Regions from separate parts of the Salibacterium sp. K-3 genome, predicted to be linked through region 2. Evidence: a T-box and tRNA genes for the amino acid it is inferred to sense, from the RefSeq annotation. Region 2 holds a T-box; the other holds one or more tRNA genes.
What was found. A T-box is a leader RNA that pairs with one kind of tRNA and senses whether it is charged. The one in region 2 lies ahead of leuS (leucine--tRNA ligase), so its partner is inferred to be a tRNA-Leu.
Positions count from the first base shown of each region.

Region 1: it has a tRNA-Leu gene. The T-box ahead of leuS (leucine--tRNA ligase) is inferred to sense a tRNA for this amino acid. The anticodon was not compared.

Region 1 is NZ_JBSVZE010000002.1:107,188-110,384, forward strand. Features, by position in the region: gene ACW9JV_RS12665 (hypothetical protein) at 1-3, opposite strand, end outside; gene ACW9JV_RS12670 (dipeptidase) at 84-1,454, opposite strand; tRNA gene ACW9JV_RS12675 (tRNA-Leu) at 1,566-1,653, shown strand; gene ACW9JV_RS12680 (NAD-dependent protein deacylase) at 2,014-2,736, shown strand; gene ACW9JV_RS12685 (YeeE/YedE family protein) at 2,955-3,197, opposite strand, start outside.
Region 2 is NZ_JBSVZE010000001.1:1,036,348-1,039,544, reverse strand. Features, by position in the region: gene leuS (leucine--tRNA ligase) at 1-1,981, opposite strand, end outside; T-box leader at 2,069-2,303, opposite strand; gene ACW9JV_RS05010 (TIGR01212 family radical SAM protein) at 2,533-3,197, shown strand, end outside.

The DNA.
Region 1 (3,197 bases), on a different contig from region 2:
CATAGCCAGCCACTACTTTCTAATGAATTGTTTCTCAAAACAAAAACCGGAGCATGGCAGCCCCGGTTTTCTTTACCCCGGAATTACGCAAGGTATTCCGCAAGTTCCTGAAGAAGCTGTGTATACACTTTCTGTCCTTTTTCAAACTGCTGAAGCCGGTAAAATTCGTTCGGGGCATGCATGCCTTCATCAAAGACGGAAAACCCGAGCTGGATCGTGTGGACATCCAGAAGCTGCTGCAGCAGTCCGGTAATAGGGATCGATCCGCCGATTCGGAGGCGGGCCGCATGTTTTTGTTCCACTTTCCAGACGGCCTGTTCCACCGCCTCCAGTCCGGGATGATCTTCCGGCAGCATGTAGGGGAACGCTCTTCCTTCCAGCGGTATAACAACCGCTTCCACTTCCTCCGGCGTGTGCTTTTCGACGTGGCGGCGGAGTTTCCCCGTCACCTCGTCCGGGTCCTGATCCGGGACAAGGCGGCATGTCACTTTCGCATGGGCTTCAGCAGGAATAACCGTTTTTACGCCAATTCCCTGATATCCTCCCCAGAGCCCGTTGATATCAAGCGTCGGACGGACAAGCGTCTGTTCTCCAGGGGTATAACCCGGCTCCCCATGCAGTTTGCGGGCTCCTGCTTTCTGCTGAAACACTTCGGCACCGCTGTGATTTGCATTGATCCGCGATTTTTCTTCGTCACTACGCTCGATGACATCATCATAAAAGCCTTCCACCGCAATCGTTCCATCCGCGTGTTTCAGGGAGTCGAGTATACGGGAGAGAGCCTGGGCGCTGTTGGGGACAGCACCTCCGTAAAGTCCGGAATGAAGGTCCCCTTCTGCGCCGCGCACATCAATCTGAATGCCTGTAAGGCCGCGGAGACTGACCATCGCCGCCGGCTGCTCTTCTTCCATCTGCCCGGAATCGGCGCTTATCGCCGCGTCCGCCCGCAGCAGTTCCTTGTTTTGTTCCATAAATGCAGCGAGCGATGGGCTTCCGATTTCTTCTTCTCCTTCAAACAGGAATTTCACATTTACCGGAAGTGCCTCCGCTTCCTTCAGCCACGATTCACATGCTATAATGGGAAGCAGAACATTTGCTTTCATGTCCGTCGCACCCCGGGCGTAAATCCGTCCGTTTTCCACGACCGGCTCAAACGGGTTCGTATGCCAGAGTTCAAGCGGTTCCGCCGGCTGCACATCATAATGGCCGTAAAACAGAATCGTCGGTGCCCCGTCAGCATGGAGCCAGTCTCCGTATACAACCGGCTGCCCGTTCGTCTGCATGACCGTAACGTGTTCCAGGCCGGCATGCTGCAGCCGGGATGCCGTCCAGTCCGCTGCCTGTTCCACTTTTTCTTTATACTCCGGCAGCGTGGAAATACTCGGAATGCGCAGGAATTCCACCAGTTCATCAATAAAACGTTTCTGATGTGTTGTTATATACGAAAAATCCATCGATTCGCCCTCCTTTTTTTCTTAGTGCATTATACCATTTGAGTGCATAAAAAAAATTATGAATTACCCCTTGCATTATTAAAAGGATTCTTATAGAATAGAATTTGTCTTGCGGTTGTGGCGGAACTGGCAGACGCGCACGGTTCAGGTCCGTGTGGGCATAGCGCCCTTGGAGGTTCGAGTCCTCTCAACCGCACCAACTCCCTTTCTTAATATGAATATCAAGTAACGATAAGCAGCGCTGTCTTCCGAGTCAGCGCTGCTGTTTTTTATGATACCTCTTTTCTGTTTTCTTCGATGGACATCTATGCCGCTATTTCTGGATTTTTCCACCCGGGAGGAGCTGATTCGGACATTGATGCCGTTATTTACTAAAAGAAGCACCGGATTTCCTTTAATAACTAATAATAACGGAATGGATGTCCAGATCTCCCTTTAAAAAGCTTTTTTTAAAAAAATAACGGAACAAATGTCCGCCATTTTTTCCTTGTTTGAAAACAACCGGTTTCCTCCTTCATAATAAAATCAGCTTACCATCGATACAGGAGGATGTACGCGTATGAACCAATTGTCAGAACTTATCCGGGAGTCCGGTCACACCGTCGTCATGACGGGAGCGGGCATGTCCACTGAAAGCGGCCTCCCTGATTTTCGTTCCAACACCGGGCTGTGGAAAGATCGTAATCCTGCTGCACTGGCGAGCATTGACGCAATGGAAAACAATCGTGATGAATTTTTCAGCTTTTACCGGTCCCGAATCGAATCACTGGTCGGTGTCAAACCGAATGACGGTCATCACCTTCTAGCGGAATGGGAAAATAAGGGAATTATCGACAGCATTATTACACAAAATGTCGACGGACTGCATCAGCAGGCGGGAAGCAGCAAGGTGGCAGAACTTCACGGCTCGATTGCCGCCCTGCACTGCCATTCCTGCGGGGAAACCGCCGAAAACCGCCGTTACCTGGAAAATGAAACAACCTGCTCCTTCTGCGGCGGATTTCTACGACCAAACATCGTCCTGTTCGGGGAAATGCTTCCGGAAGAAGCAATCACCAAGGCACAGCAGGAAGCCGCGCGGGCTGATCTGTTTATCGTGCTCGCCTCCAGCCTGACTGTGGCCCCGGCCTCTCATTTTCCCCTCGAGGCCAAACAGCAGGGTGCCCGGCTTGTGATTGTCAATCAGACAGAAACAGAGATGGACAGTGAAGCCGACCTGCTCGTGCAGGGAGAAAATATCAGCTCTGTGCTGAAAGAAGCCGATACTGATCTTAACGACTGAATCCGGAGTTATTCCAGAGCTGGATACCACTGCCGACAAAGAATTCTTGTACAATGCCCTCTAATTCCATGTTACAGAACACCCCCCCGTCCATTTCTGACTCTACTGTCCTCTACCCATTCGTTCGGAGACAGCAGCCGTCCGACTTTTCCAAAATACTCTCCTCTGGAATCCAAAAAAAAAAGCGCAGATCCAAACCAGGATCTGCGCTGCTGCTGTCAGCAGAAGGAATCTTTTGATTTTGGCACGGACAAGCCGAATAACGGCCGGATGAACAGTGCCACGAATGTCCCGGCGAGGGCGAGAACGCCCCATAGATAGCCGTGCAGACTGAAGGACGCAATGCCGGTGAAATAAGCGCCGATATTGCATCCGAACGCAAGCCGCGCACCGTAGCCCATCAGCAGGCCGCCGAGGACAGCGGCGGATACGTTTTTCACGTTGAGACTGGTGAAACGGAA
Region 2 (3,197 bases):
TATGGTAGGTCCTTTCAAACTCTTCGCTGCCGCCGTCCTTTGTGACAGCACTGCTGAGAGCCTGCTTTTCATCCGTGAAGATCCGCCATACCCGGTCCAGGAAGCGGCGGGCGCCGTCAAGACCGTTTTCCGACCAGGCGACTGACGCTTCCAGCGGCCCCATAAACATTTCATAGAGGCGGAGAGTATCAGCCCCATGTGTTTTAATGATATCGTCCGGGTTCACGACATTGCCTTTGGATTTACTCATTTTCTCGTTGTTTTCGCCAAGGATCATGCCCTGGTTATAGAGACGCTGAAACGGCTCCTTCGTCGGAACCACACCAATGTCATACAGCACTTTGTGCCAAAAGCGGGCATAAAGCAGGTGCAGCACAGCATGCTCTGCGCCGCCGACATAGATATCCACCGGAAGCCAGTGCTTCAGCTTTTCTTCATCGGCCAGCTTTTCCTCGTTATCCGGATCGATGAATCGCAGGTAATACCAGCAGCTTCCGGCCCACTGCGGCATCGTATTCGTTTCACGGCGCCCTTTCATGCCTGTAGCCGGATCGGTCACTTCCAGCCAGCCTTCAGCGTTGGCAAGCGGGGACTCTCCGTTGCCGGACGGCTTAAATTCGTCCAGTTCCGGCAGTTCCAGAGGCAGTTCATCTTCGGGCACCGGCGTGAGGGAACCATCTTCCCAATGAATCATCGGGATAGGCTCACCCCAGTAGCGCTGACGGCTGAAAAGCCAGTCGCGGAGGCGGTACGTCACTTCTTTCTTCCCTTTACCTTCCTGCTCCAGGCGTTCTGTCATGGCTGAAATCGCCTCATCGGTATGAAGGCCGTTCAGGAATTCGGAATTCACATGAGGACCGTCTCCTTCATATGCTTCTTCCTCTAAATTGCCTCCCTGTACGACTTCTACAATCGGGAGGTCGAATTTTTCAGCAAATTCGTAGTCCCTCTGGTCATGACCCGGCACCGCCATAATGGCTCCGCTTCCGTAGCTGACAAGGACGTAGTCGGCGATCCAGATCGGCAGTTTTTCCCCGTTCACCGGATTAACAGCATACGCTCCGGTAAACACACCGGTCTTCTCTTTCTGCAGCTCGGTCCGTTCCAGGTCGCTTTTCGTACCGACTTCCTGTTTATAGGCTTTTACAGCCTCTCTCTGTTCTTCTGTCGTAATCTCATCAATCAATTCATGTTCAGGGGCAAACACACAGTAGGTGGCTCCAAACAACGTGTCCGGCCGGGTTGTGAAGGCAGTGAATGTCTCCTCATGACCTTCTATATCAAAATAGACTTCCGCTCCTTCCGAGCGGCCGATCCAGTTCCGCTGCATATCCTTGACACTTTCCGGCCAGTCCAGCTCATCCAGATCTTCAAGCAGACGGTCGGCGTAATCTGTAATTTTCAGCATCCACTGTTTCATCGGACGGCGTTCAACCGGATGATCGCCGCGTTCACTGCGGCCGTCTATCACTTCTTCATTGGCCAGAACGGTCCCAAGAGCCGGGCACCAGTTGACAGCTACTTCATCAAGATAAGCGAGACCTTCTTTGTACAGCTGGATAAAAATCCACTGCGTCCACTTGTAGTAGTCCGGATCGGTGGTGTTAATTTCCCGGTCCCAGTCATAGGAAAACCCGAGCGCTTTAATCTGGCGTTTGAACGTTTCGATGTTTGCCTGCGTGAACTCGCCCGGATTCTTTCCTGTATCAAGAGCAAACTGCTCTGCCGGCAGTCCAAACGCGTCCCACCCCATCGGATGAAGAACGTTGTACCCCTGCATCCGCTTCATGCGGGAAATGATATCCGTCGCTGTATATCCTTCCGGATGGCCGACATGAAGCCCGGCCCCAGATGGATAAGGAAACATATCCAGCGCGTAAAATTTCGCGCCGGCCTCCGGATCATCCGGCGTTTTGAAAATAGTATTGTTTTCCCAGTACTGCTGCCATTTCTTTTCAATATCCTGGTGGGGAAAAGCCATCGTATATGTACCTCCTTTGTTTATCGTACCCGTTTTCATTTTTCCGGTGATATATCCATAAAAAAACCCCCGCCCCTACCTGCTTCCTATAGGGACGAGAGGTTGTTTCTTTCAGCTGCCATTCCCGCGGTACCACCCTGATTGGCATGCATAAGATGCACGCCCGCTGTTGATGTCCCTAACGCGGATATACGGCAGAAGATACTGTTTTTTCTCTTCTGCAACTTAAAGGGGAGTTCACAGTTCCCTTCGTACGGCTTTCACCATCCGCCGTCTCTCTGTGTCCAGGTGCACTGTTACTATTCCTTCTCACCGTTATTCCCATATTAACGAAGCTTCATCCGGATCTCGTTCAATACTTGATATTTTATGAATTCATGCCCCTTCTGTCAAGAATTCTCAAGACAGGGAGACGGAATCTTTCATCTATCACATATTAACCATCCTATCATATATCAGAGTTATCTTGAAGCCTGCGGGTGTCTGTTTGGACGAAACAGTGAAACGTGCTAAAATACAGTAGTATAGCGTGTAGAAGGAGAGATTCAATCATGGCGCTCGATGAACAGGAAACCCATCCTCTGAAATGGGGAGAAAAAAGGTATCATACATGGAACTACCACCTTCGGGAACATTTCGGCGAAAAGATTTTTAAAATTCCTCTCGATGGAGGCTTTACCTGTCCGAACCGGGACGGCCAGGCAGCTTCCGGGGGATGCACGTTCTGTTCCGCCCGGGGTTCCGGCGATTTCGCCGGTGACCGGAAGGATGACCTCGTGACACAGTTTCACGAGATTAAAGACCGTATGCACCAAAAATGGAAAAACGGTAAATATATCGGTTATTTCCAGGCTTTCAGCAACACGTATGCACCGGTGGAAGAGCTGCGGGAAATGTTTGAAGTTATTCTCGAACAGGATGGTGTTGTCGGTCTTGCCATTGCCACCCGTCCCGACTGTCTTCCGGATGATGTCGTGGAGTATCTTGCTGAATTAAATGAACGTACGTATCTCTGGGTCGAACTCGGCCTGCAGACCGTTCATGAAAGCACAGCTGAACTTATCAACCGGGCGCACGACTTTGAATGTTACAAAGAAGGAGTGAACAAACTCCGCGCACACGGCATCCGGGTCTGCTCCCATATTATCGACGGGCTTCCGCAGGAAACCCATGAGATGATGAAAGAGACCGCGGCGGAAGTTGCGAAACTGGATGT